DNA from 4 places in the Candidatus Pantoea communis genome. Region 2 is predicted to be linked to each of the others. Evidence: predicted binding sites of a transcription regulator. Region 2 holds the regulator's gene; each other region holds the start of a gene.
The links. Region 2 encodes LexA, which represses DNA repair genes until DNA is damaged. Its sites were predicted from a motif close to TNCTGTATGTACATACAGNA; they were not measured.
Positions count from the first base shown of each region.

Region 1: a site for LexA is predicted at 1,870-1,889, ahead of metR (HTH-type transcriptional regulator MetR). Genes of this name have one in related genera too.
Region 3: a site for LexA is predicted at 1,825-1,844, ahead of sulA (SOS-induced cell division inhibitor SulA). Genes of this name have one in related genera too.
Region 4: a site for LexA is predicted at 1,065-1,084, ahead of umuD (translesion error-prone DNA polymerase V autoproteolytic subunit). Genes of this name have one in related genera too.

Region 1 covers NZ_VWXC01000035.1:23,349-26,502, reverse strand. The annotation lists gene F3J37_RS26740 (carboxylate/amino acid/amine transporter) at 1-124, shown strand, start outside; gene F3J37_RS26735 (YehS family protein) at 330-812, opposite strand; gene metR (HTH-type transcriptional regulator MetR) at 908-1,837, opposite strand; gene metE (5-methyltetrahydropteroyltriglutamate--homocysteine S-methyltransferase) at 2,053-3,154, shown strand, end outside.
Region 2 covers NZ_VWXC01000009.1:156,151-159,304, forward strand. The annotation lists gene dinF (MATE family efflux transporter DinF) at 1-805, opposite strand, end outside; gene lexA (transcriptional repressor LexA) at 932-1,546, opposite strand; gene F3J37_RS13885 (diacylglycerol kinase) at 1,652-2,020, opposite strand; gene plsB (glycerol-3-phosphate 1-O-acyltransferase PlsB) at 2,148-3,154, shown strand, end outside.
Region 3 covers NZ_VWXC01000001.1:760,239-763,392, forward strand. The annotation lists gene yccS (YccS family putative transporter) at 1-1,018, shown strand, start outside; gene F3J37_RS03960 (TfoX/Sxy family DNA transformation protein) at 1,020-1,643, opposite strand; gene sulA (SOS-induced cell division inhibitor SulA) at 1,865-2,356, shown strand; gene ompA (porin OmpA) at 2,706-3,154, shown strand, end outside.
Region 4 covers NZ_VWXC01000014.1:93,538-96,691, forward strand. The annotation lists gene umuD (translesion error-prone DNA polymerase V autoproteolytic subunit) at 1,103-1,525, shown strand; gene umuC (translesion error-prone DNA polymerase V subunit UmuC) at 1,525-2,787, shown strand.

The DNA of each region.
Region 1 (3,154 bases), on a different contig from region 2:
TCTGGCGATCTGGCAGGAAAAACCGCACTGGCCGAGCTTTATTGCCGGGGCGATTGTCATTTTCGCTTCACTATACGTGCACAAGCGTTGGGTAGTTGGACATGGGTCCAAAAGCGCTGCCTAACTGAGACGATCCTTGATCTGGTTTCGTTGAACTTGCAGAAGCGCTATGTGCTGGGAAAAAGCAGCACCTAAGCCAAAGGGAAGATACAGGCCGCTACGAAGAGCGAAGCGTCCGAGCCATGGATGGCGAGGCCGATCCACAGGGATGTGAGATTCCTTCGTGATCGGAGCGGCCTGTATCTGACCTAACTCCGATCAAAAAGCGATTACACCTTCTTGGCTGGCGCCGCAGGACGATTCATCATCGTCAGTCCCTTCAAAAAGTTACGTAGAATCTGGTCACCGCACTCGCGGTAGTTTTTATGATCCGGATTGCGGAAAATCGCACCGACTTCAGCCTGTGAAATCTTAAAGTTTGCCTTCTCCAGCACCACCGGAATATCCGTGGTCTTCAGCGCAAACGCGATACGCAACTTCTTGATGAAAATATTGTTATTCATACGGCGTTCAACTGAAGGTGCGGGCGCATCTTCACTCTTACCGCGACGGAAGAAAATCAAACCGTTGAGGAAATAGCCCATCAGCACGTCCGGCAGCTTACGGAATGCCGCGTCTTCATCCTTCTTCATCCACGCCTGCACATCTTCCAGCGGCACTTCACTGCCCGCTAAGGCAAAAATCTCCACCACTTTGCTATCGCTCAAATCAAGCATATAGCGCACGCTGCGCAGAACATCGTTACTCGTCATGGTGAAACTCTCTTGGTCGCGGATTGAGGCGGCGCATTATAGAGCAGGCTGGGCAGGGATAACAGCACGGGCGACACCAGCCACCCGTGAGAACATCAAGAAATCGACTGCAGTGAACCCGGGCGGGCGGCATCGCGCACAAACGGCAGATGGTCACAGGCGTGCTGGCGGGCGAAGCGTACAAAGGCTTCTAACACCGGCTGACGCTGCTCACCATCGCGCACGGCGGCATATAAACGGCTCCACAAACCCTCACCCAATGTCTTGGTCACCACCAGACCCTGCTTTTCAAAACTCTCCACCACCCAATGCGGAAGGGCCGCAATACCCATCTGTGCTGACACCATCTGAATCAGCAACAGCGTATTATCCACACTCTTCAGCGCCGGGCTGATGCCTGCAGGCTGCAGGAAATGACGCCAGATATCGAGACGCTGACGCTGCACCGGATAGATCATCAGTACCTCATCGGCCAAATCTTCCGGTGAGATATGTTCCAGCTTCGCCAGCGGATGGTCCGGGGCCAGCACCAGACGCACCTCAAAATCAAACATCGGCGTATAGAACAAACCGCTGCGCGGCAGGATATCGGAGGTCAACACCACATCCAGTTCGCCCTGTTGCAGGGCGGGCTGGGGATCAAAAGTCACGCCCGATTTAAAATCGACCACCACTTGCGGCCAGCTCTGGCGGAAATTATTGAGGGCTGGCGTCAGCCACTGAATGCAGCTGTGGCACTCGATGGCAATGCGTAACGTGGTCTGATGCGGCTCGTGGCATGCCTGCAACGCCTGCTGAATCTGCGGCAAAATCTGCTCGGCCAACTGCAGCATGATTTCCCCCTGCGGCGTAAACCGCAACGGCTGGCTCTTGCGCACAAACAGGCGAAAGCCCAGCCGCTGTTCCAGATCGCTGAACTGATGCGATAACGCCGATTGTGTCTGATGAAGCTGAGCGGCGGCAGCGGCCAGCGAGCCGGTATTTTGCAACGCCTGCAGCGTTCTCAGATGTTTGAGTTCGATCATGAGAGTCCTTCACATCGAGATTGAACAAATTGCGCTTGAGGAACATACAGTACCCGCAGATTATGGCGGTGTAAACATCTGGACGGCTAAACATCTCAAGCAAGCGCCACCGCCACATGACTTTCGTCCAGTTCAGGCGTTCAGCGGACGGCAATGTCACTCGCTGGATGAACGTAAACGGGCTCGACCCGTTAAGCATATCTGGAGATCACTAAATGACCATTCTGAACCATACGCTCGGTTTCCCTCGTGTCGGTCTGCGTCGTGAACTGAAAAAAGCACAGGAAAGCTACTGGGCAGGTAACAGCTCACAGGAAGCGCTGCTGGCCGTGGGGCGCGAGCTGCGCGCTCGTCACTGGCAACAGCAGAAAGACGCGGGGGTGGATCTGCTGCCGGTGGGCGATTTCGCCTGGTATGATCATGTGCTGACCACCAGCCTGATGCTGGGCAATGTGCCGGCGCGCCATCAGAACCAGGATGGATCGGTCGATCTCGATACGCTGTTCCGTCTGGGACGTGGCCGCGCCCCCTGCGGCAATCCTGCTGCCGCCGCTGAAATGACCAAATGGTTCAACACCAACTATCACTATATGGTGCCGGAATTCACTCAGGGCCAGCAGTTCTCTCTAAGCTGGACACAACTCCTTGAAGAAGTGGACGAAGCATTGGCGCTGGGTCACCCGATCAAACCGGTGCTGCTGGGACCGGTCACTTACCTGTGGTTGGGCAAAGTCAAAGGTGAGCCGTTTGACCGCCTGTCGTTGCTGAAAGCGATACTGCCGGTCTATCAGCAAGTGCTGGCTGAACTGCATCAGCGCGGTATTGAATGGGTGCAGATCGATGAACCCGCGCTGGTGCTGGAGCTGCCACAGGAATGGCGTGATGCGTTCAAGCCTGCCTACGATGCTCTGCAAGGTCATGTAAAACTGCTACTGACGACCTACTTTGACAGCATCGGTCAAAATCTCGACGTGATTAAGACGCTACCGGTTCAAGGTTTACACGTTGACCTGGTGCATGGCAGAGATGACATCCAGCATATCCACCAACAGCTCCCCGCCGACTGGCTGCTCTCAGTCGGGGTGATCAACGGCCGCAATGTCTGGCGTGCCGAGCTCAGTCGCTGGTTCGATCGCCTGCAACCGCTGGTTGGGCAGCGTGAAAATCTGTGGATTGGTTCCTCCTGCTCGCTGCTGCACAGCCCGATCGATCTCAGTGTCGAAACCCGGCTCGATGCGGAAGTGAAAAGCTGGTTTGCCTTTGCTTTACAGAAGTGTGCTGAGCTGAGGTTGTTGAGCCAGGCGCTCAATAATAACG
Region 2 (3,154 bases):
CCGCAACAACATCTGGCCCTAAACGCGCGCCCAGCAAGGTGAGTGACGCGAAACAGATTTGCACCATCAGCGAACGCAGCATGATGTCGCGGTTGAGCCGGAACAGGCGTGCCGCATCACCACGCCAGCTCTGTTTTAGCAGATTGAAAGAAATGCCGCGCAACTTAAGCACACGTACCACCATCCATAACCCCACACCCAGCGTGACGTACTCTGCCACCGCCGTTGCCGCCGCCGCACCTGCAACGCCCCAGTGAAGCTTCAGCACAAACAGGAGATCGAGCAGGATATTCACCAGGTTACCGACAATGAGCAGCACCATCGGCGCTCGCGCATATTGCACGCCAAGCAACCAGCCCAAAATCACCAGATTGGCTAAGGTCGCCGGTGCGCTAAGCCAGCGAATGTTGATAAAAATTTGTGCCTGGTGTTGCATTTCCGGGCTGCCGCCCATTAATGAGGCGGCGATCAAACTGAAGGGCGCGCGCAGTAATAAAAACAGCACGCCCGCCACCAGGGCGATCAGCAGAGGTTGCGTCAACGCCCGCGCTAAGGCGGTTTTATCGTTCGCGCCAAACGCCTGCGCAGTCAAACCCGTGGTGCTCATGCGCAGGAACAACAGCAACATAAAGATGAAACTGGTCGCCGTTGCACCTACCGCCACGCCACCGAGGTAAATGGGGCTATCGAGATGGCCAATCACTGCCGTATCGACGACACCGAGCAGCGGAACGGTAATATTGGAGAGAATCATCGGCAGCGCCAGCCGCCACAATGCTTTATCTGAAGAGGAAAACAGCCGCATTCGCCCGTTCCATTGTTGCGCTGGTCAATAGGACCATTAACCGGCAATCAGCCTGAAGAGGAAAATCAATGTATCAGACTGCGGTCAGCACAGCGACCAACCGCAGCGGGGGAATTCAATGAGAGATTAAAGCCATTCGCCGTTACGTACGATGCCCACAGCCAAACCTTCAACGGTCAGAGCCTGCTCACGGGTATCGACCACAATCGGCTGGAATTCGGTGTTTTCTGGCAGCAAATGCACAATGGCACCCTGCTTTTTCCAGCGTTTGACGGTCACTTCATCATCAATGCGCGCCACCACAACCTGACCATTACGGACTTCCTGGGTTTTATGCACGGCAAGCAAGTCGCCGTCCATAATCCCGATGTCTTTCATCGACATACCACTCACCCGCAGCAGAAAATCGGCGGTAGGTTTAAACAGATTGGCATCAACCTGATAGTGCGCTTCGATGTGCTCTTGCGCCAGCAGCGGCTCACCGGCGGCCACGCGACCGATCAGCGGCAACCCTTCGGAGACTTCTTCTTCCATTAGCAGGCGGATGCCGCGAGATGCGCCGGATACAATCTCGATGACGCCTTTACGCGCCAGTGCTTTCAGGTGTTCTTCCGCAGCATTGGGCGAGCGAAAACCCAGTTGCGCAGCAATTTCCGCACGCGTTGGCGGCATGCCGGTCTGGTTAATGTGGTCGCGAATCAGATCATAGACCTGTTGCTGCCTGGTGGTTAACGCTTTCATCCCGCCCCCTGGTTGTTTATACAGTCGCTGTGAGTATATACAGGTATTGGCGAAATGAAAACCAAAACAGAGGGAAAAATCAGCGGTTTGAAGATTCTGGAATGCCTATCGCAAATGCGACCAGAGCAGTGCGATCCAGACAAACAGAGCCAGTAAGATAGCCAGCAACACCGCCGCTGAGCCCATATCTTTTGCTCGTCCGGCTAAAGGATGGCGCTCTTGCCCAATGCGGTCCACCACCGCTTCAATGGCGCTATTCAGGATTTCAACAATGATCACCAGCACCACGGAGCCAATCATCAGTACGCGGGAAATCGCATCAACATCCAGCCAGCAAGCCACCACAATCGCCACCAGTGCAGCAATGGCTTCCTGACGAAATGCGGCTTCATGTTTCCAGGCGGCGCGCAAGCCCTGCCAGGAATAACCGGCTGCATTCACTATTCTTTGAATACCGGTGACGTTATTTGCCATGCTTTGGAACCCTTGATGTGATTTGGCGTCAATATGTGGGCTATCTGAGGTCGTGTAAGCCACAGATCTTCGTTGCACTTTCTGGTATGCTTGCCGCGCTTTGCTAACAAGAGGCTTTAAGTTGTCTATGTCAGGTTGGCGTAAACTTTATTACAAACTATTGAATTTACCACTCTCTTTTTTGGTAAAGAGTAAGGTCATTCCGACCGATCCTGTCTCAGAACACGGGATCGATCCGACTCGTCCAGTGATGTATGTTTTGCCTTATGATTCAAAGGCTGACCTGCTCACTCTTCGGGCACAGTGCCTGAAACATGATCTGCCCGATCCGCTGGCTCCGCTGGAGATCGACGGCACGCTACTGCCGCGTCACGTGTTTATTCATGATGGCCCACGCGTATTCCCCTATTTCGTTGCCAATCCTGAGTCGGTGAAGCTATTCCACGACTATCTCGATTTGCACCGCAGTAACCCTGATCTCGACGTACAGATGTTACCGGTGGCGGTGATGTTTGGTCGTGCGCCGGGACGCGAAATCCAGGGAGAAGATACGCCACATCTGCGCATCCTTAATGGTGTAGAGAAATTCTTCGCCATTTTGTGGCACGGACGTGACAGCTTTGTGCGCTTCTCGCCGACCGTTTCCCTGCGCCAGATGGCGACGGAGCACGGTACGGATAAGTCGATTGCCCAGAAGCTGGCACGCGTGGCTCGCATTCACTTCGCGCGTCAGCGCCTGGCTGCTGTAGGCCCACGTCTGCCTGCGCGTCAGGATCTGTTCAACAAGCTGCTGCAATCCAAAGCGATTGAAAAAGCGGTTGAAGATGAAGCGCGTAGCAAAAAAATCTCGCACGAGAAAGCCCAGCAGAATGCTGTTGAGATGATGGAAGAGGTCGCAGCGAACTTCTCGTATGAGGCCATTCGCGTCACAGACCGCGTGATGGGCTGGCTGTGGAGCCGCCTTTATCAGGGCATCAACGTCAACGGTGGCGAGCGAGTCCGTCAGCTGGCGCAAGATGGCCATGAGATTGTGTATGTGCCCTGCCATCGCAGCCACATGGACTATCTACTGCTCTCTTACGTGCTCTACCATCAGGGGCTGGTGCCGCCACACATCGCGGCCGGCATCAACCT
Region 3 (3,154 bases), on a different contig from region 2:
TGGATGGGCGGACATTCGGCTACGGCTGAGCCGTCATCTGAGCCCCGGATCGGCGCTGTTCCGTCATGCTGTGCGTATGTCTCTGGTACTTTGTGTCGGATACGCTTTCATTCAGATTACCGGTCTTCATCGCGGCTACTGGATTTTGCTCACCAGCCTGTTTGTCTGCCAGCCTAATTACAACGCCACGCGCCGCCGACTCGCCTTACGTATTGGCGGCACGCTGGCCGGTATCGCCATCGGCTTGCCGGTGCTGTGGTTGGTGCCCTCCATCGAAGGGCAGCTGATTCTCATCGTGCTAAGTGGCGTACTGTTTTTTGCCTTTCGTCAGATTCAGTATGCGCAAGCCACACTGTTCATCACCTTGCTGGTGCTGCTCTGCTTTAACCTGCTGGGCGAAGGATTTGAGGTGGCGTTGCCGCGTATTGTTGACACCCTGTTGGGTTGCGGTCTGGCCTGGCTCGCCGTGGCATTTGTCTGGCCCGATTGGCGTTTTCGCAAAATTAGCGCCGTGGCGGATCGTACGCTGAATGCCAATTGTCGTTATCTTGATGCCATCCTTGAGCAATATCATCAGGGCAAAGATAACCGTCTGGCTTATCGTGTGGCGCGTCGTGATGCTCACAATGCCGATGCGGAATTAGCATCGGTGGTCTCGAACATGAGTAGCGAACTTAAGCTTCAGCAACCGCTGCGTGAAAACGCGTTCCGGTTACTGTGCCTGAATCACTCTTTCCTGAGCTACATCTCAGCGCTGGGCGCACATCGCGAACGGCTTTCTGATCCCGCATTGCTCAAAGTTTTAGACGATGCAGTGTGTTTTGTTGAAGATGTGCTGCAGATTGAACGCGTTAACGACAAGCAGGCAGTAGCCATGCAGCAGCAGGTGATGCAGCAGTTAAGTGATATCAAAAACAGTTCGGACGTGCAGGCGCCGCTGGTGATGCAGCAGTTGGGTTTACTGATCGCCCTGCTGCCAGAAATTGCCCGCCTGCGCCGCACATTATCCAGTCATTAAGTTAACTCGGCTCCACCGTGTTTTTTTGGTGGAGCGTTTTGACATACCACGCATGCAGTTCTTCTCTGATCGCTGCAGGCAATGCGGCCTGGTGATGTCCGGAAATCGCCCCTTCCAATGCCATTAACGTTTTCAGCCCGATATGTTTGTTAACGGCACGCAGTTTGAGCCAGCTCTGGCGCGATCCCATTTCATGCAGCACTTTCACCGAACTGATGCCAACTTTATGCAGCATCATCTCCATGCGCAGGCTAAGGTTAGGCAGATCCTTCAGCCGTAAGGTCACTGTCCGGTTTGCTAACTCATGCTGTGCTGCGTGCAGCGCACTGGCCGACAACCGCAAGAGTTGCTCAGGATCCTGCCAAAGCTTCGCATCCACTTTGAAGTAATTCAGTTGCACTGGTATGCCGCGTTTGCGATAGACCAGCGGTTCAAGAGCACGTTGGGTGTGGTAAGTCTGCAATGCCTCACTGGCACGCAGGTAAAGCGCGTCTTCATTGATATACGCAAAAATGACCTTTTCTACTGTCAGAGCATAGCCACCAAATTGCGTTCGGGATTCGATCTTTCCCAGCGGCGCCAGCTGTGTTTTGGATTGTTTAACGAGTGGATTGTTGGTTTTCATTACAGCTCCTTTCCGTGAATTCTCATTCGAGAAAATTCCTTAAAATCCTGGTTTTTCATCTGGTTAGAAGATAGAAAAAACCCATTAGCTGTTCAATGAATAAAAGCATTTGCTGTGTGCGATGTGCACAATTTGCGAGGTGTTTTCAGAAATTGAGGTTGATCTTTATCCAGGAAGACATTACTGTACATCCATACAGTTCATTACTGAGTGATTAAAACATGCGTACTCAATTCTCTGGCCTTGCTGATCGTTCTCAACGTTTTGCTTCTTCAAGCCTGACGCAGCCTTCTCTGGGTGGAATTACTGAACTACGTTACAGCGAACAACCTGGCATGATGCAGTTACTGCTGTTGCCGGTGTTAAAGCAACTCAGCGAACAGTCTCGCTGGCAGCTGTGGTTAACACCAGCGCATAAGCTGAATCGCAACTGGATGCAGCAGTCAGGATTACCGCTTGAGAAAAGTATGCATATCACCGAATCTGAACGACTCACGACAGTGGAAAGTATGGTGAAGGCTCTGCGCACGGGAAATTATAGTGTGGTTTTGGCCTGGATTCCGTACGAATTGAATGATGAAGAGCGGTTTGAACTCGAAATGGCAGCGGCAGAAGGTGAAGCACTAGGTTTAATTATGCGTCCGCAAGGTCACGATCGCGTCTTGTCCAGACAACCAAATACGCCAAAAATTCCGTCGGATTTGTTTCATTAAGTAAAACCAGGAATTTTCTCACGCTTTTTTTTCTTAAGGATGCTGCTAAGCCACTGATTCTTTTCCCGCCAGCTTTGACAATGGTTTAGCCGCATTTTCTCAATTCGCTGGCGAAGATTTTGCCATGTGATTTGTTAAAATGTGTGTATAAATCCCTGTTTTTTTGCTGGCTGGCCTCACATCATACTTGTAACTTTCCAATCTCGTTGTAGACTTTATCTCGCCAGGGTGCTCAATAACCTCCGTTTTTTCGGTAGAGTCAAAAGCGAGCGTTTAGACCCGGCGAAGGATTAACACAAAGAGCAACCTTTTTGCTCATTGCCTATTTGGATGATAACGAGGCGCAAAAATGAAAAAGACAGCTATCGCAATTGCAGTGGCACTGGCTGGCTTCGCTACCGTAGCGCAGGCCGCTCCTAAAGATAACACCTGGTACACCGGTGCTAAACTGGGCTGGTCTCAGTATCACGATACTGGTTACTACGGTAACGACTACGAGAACAACAACGGTCCAACTCACGAATCTCAGCTGGGTGCTGGTGCATTCATGGGCTACCAGGCTAACCCATACCTGGGCTTCGAGCTGGGCTATGACTGGCTGGGCCGCATGCCTAACAAAGGCAGCGTGACCAACGGCGCATTCAAAGCACAAGGCGTTCAGCTGGCTGCTAAACTGAGCTACCCAATCACTGACGACTTCGACGTGTACACCCGTCTGGGCGGCATGGTGTGGCGTGCAGACTCTACTCAGACCAACCCAACTGTTGGTCGCATCAGCAACCACGACACCGGCGTTTC
Region 4 (3,154 bases), on a different contig from region 2:
CGAGTCACCAGGGCGTGGGTCCCTACCGGGTTTGCAACAGAAAGACAAACATCATAACCAGCACGGTGGCGACAGCCGGTATAATCAGGTATCGCAAGTTCAATCTCCTGTGTGTCTTAACACGAGAATTTGAATCGATGAAAACCTGCCCGCATCCACCACGAACCCCAGAGCTGATAAAGCCAGCCTAATGCATACTCCTGAAGTTTTGCTGCATGCAGAGCGCAGGGGCAGGTATTTCAAAACCAGTTCAGATACTTTGATAAGCTTATCGTGAGCACGGTGATGACCACAATATTCAGTATGACAACGGGTCCTGGTGAAAATCCGTAAGTCACCTCAGCCAAACAAACGGTATACAGTCAAAACACGAAGCCAGGCCGGTAACACGTCGGTTATCACTGAAATCACCAAGGCTGCATACTGATGATTCACCTACTGAGCACGTCCATTTTTTTCCCAGCTTTCCCGCACAGGCATTTTGCTCACTAAGCGTAATGCGCATTTCAGAGGCTAAAAGCGTAGCCATAGAACGAAGTCAGGAGTTTTACATGGAGTGGAAATAGACGGTAAGCCGCCATGCCGAAACGCCACTCCTGTGGGCTGCCCGTTATCAACCGCGCGGTTTAGGGGGGTAAGCTAAAAAAAGCCCGCACAAGGCGGGCCAAAAAGCAGTGGCTAAGGAATGTCTCTCTCGTATGAAACGCATCCTGTGTGCTGTGCTGCCAGTCAACGACTGACTCACATACCATAGACCAGTAATTTGCGAGTGGTAGGATGTGTTAACGAAAGAGATAAAATTCCAGTAATTTCCAATAAAGCATACAGATTAACAATTAAAAAACTTAATTTCAGAGAGTTAACCGAAGCGGCGAAAGCTTATTGCCAATTATCTCTTGTTAATGACGGCCTGAAATATGCTCAAAAAACTATCACTTCAGCGCTCATGCTTTCCGCCCCAGCAGACAGAAAAACTCCATACACCTGAAATTAAATCCCCTTTACCCACAACACCTTTGGAAAAAGTCTTCATGCCCGACTTGATCGATTATGCTGTTTACGATTACTGTTTATACATACAGTATTTATTGGGGTAATTATCATGGAGTTTTTCAGACCATCGGAAATCCGCGCCAATCTGGAGTTGCCGCTTTTTATTGCCAGAGTCCCGTGTGGCTTTCCTTCGCCTGCTCAGGACTATGTCGAACAGCGGCTGGATCTTAATAATCTGTTGGTCAGCCATCCCAGTTCGACCTATTTCATCCGGGTCAGTGGTGATTCGATGATCGAGGGTGGTATTAACGATGGCGACATGCTGGTGGTGGACAGCTCCGTCAACGCGGAGCATGGCGACATCATCGTGGCTGCAATTTCTGGAGAGTTCACCGTGAAGCAACTGATGACCCGGCCCGTCCTCCACCTAAAGCCAATGAATGCAGCACATGCCATCATTCCGATTCCCGATGCCGACCAGTTTGAAATCTTCGGCGTTGTCCGGCACTCCATTAAGACAATGGGCCGTTAATGTTTGCCCTGGTGGATGTGAACTCGTTTTACGCCAGCTGTGAAACGGTGTTCAGACCGGACCTGCGTGGCAAGCCGGTAGTTGTCCTCTCTAACAACGATGGTTGTGTTATCGCGCGTTCGGCAGAAGCGAAAGCACTGCAGCTGCCTATGGGGGCACCGTACTTCAAGCTCAAAGACGAGTTCAGGCGTCATAAAGTTCAGGTATTCAGTTCCAATTACGCCTTATACGCAGACATGAGTAACAGAGTGATGACCACTCTGGAAGATATGGCACCCTCAGTTGAAATCTACTCTATTGACGAAGCTTTTATGGACCTGACCGGGATACGTAATTGCCGTGTGCTGGAAGATTACGGGCGGGAAATTCGCGCGCGCGTAAAGCGCGATACGCATCTGACCGTTGGAGTGGGGATAGCACCCACTAAGACGCTCGCCAAGCTGGCCAATCACGCCGCCAAAAAATGGACGAAAACCAGGGGCGTGCTGGATTTATCGAACATTGATCGCCAGCGCAGGCTGATGGAACTGGTGAAGGTCGAGGATGTGTGGGGAGTGGGCAGGCGTATTAGCAAAAAGCTGAATGCGATGGGCATCATCACCGCGAAGGACCTTTCAGAGCATAGCACGTACATCATCCGTAAGCATTTCAATGTGGTGCTGGAAAGGACGGTGAGGGAGCTGCGTGGCGAACCCTGCCTCGAGCTGGAGGAATTTGCGCCCACGAAACAGCAGATTGTCTGTTCGCGTTCATTCGGTTCCCGCATAACGGAATACCAGGATATGCGTCAGGCGGTGTGTGCTTATGCCGAGCGCGCGGCCGAAAAGCTAAGAAGTGAACGACAATACTGCCGGCAGATAGCCGTTTTCGTCCGAACCAGTCCGCACGCGGTAGGGGAGACGTTTTACGGTAATCAGGCAATGGGCTCGCTGATAACACCCTCCAACGACACGCGGGACATTATCCGCGTGGCCATGGAGTCACTGGATCGCATCTGGCTCGATGGATGCCGCTTTATGAAAGCCGGCGTGATGCTGGGAGATTTCTACAGCCAGGGCGTTTCTCAGCTCAATCTCTTTGACGAATTTAAGCCACAGGCTAACAGTGAAACGCTGATGCGTGTCGTTGACGGCCTTAACCAAAGCGGGAAGGGGAAATTATGGTTTGCAGGACAGGGTATGCAGAAACCATGGGCTATGAAGCGGGAAATGCTGTCGCCGGCTTACACCACCCGCTTTTCGGACCTCCCCGTTGCGAGGTGACATTTTTACTAAATCCTCTTCAACTGCTGCTACCCACAAGCACAACATGTTATGTGGTCGAGTTTCAGGGGCGGACCTGTATCATTGATGAACGACTGCGGCCGGAAGATGGTGATACTGTTTTGCTGGATATGTTAGGGATGTATGAGTGGGGAAACCTATACACACATCCAACCGGGTAATAACGGATGAAGGAGTGATTCTGGAAGAAGATTTACTGGAAGATATGGCTATCCTTGGCGTAGTTACTCATGAGGTCACGGCCATAAAGGTACAAGATAGATCGCCAATCTGATGCAGTAAATAAAAAGCCCGGGAGAATCCAGTCACCCGGGCGGCATCAATGTATGCCAAACATTTCCAATAA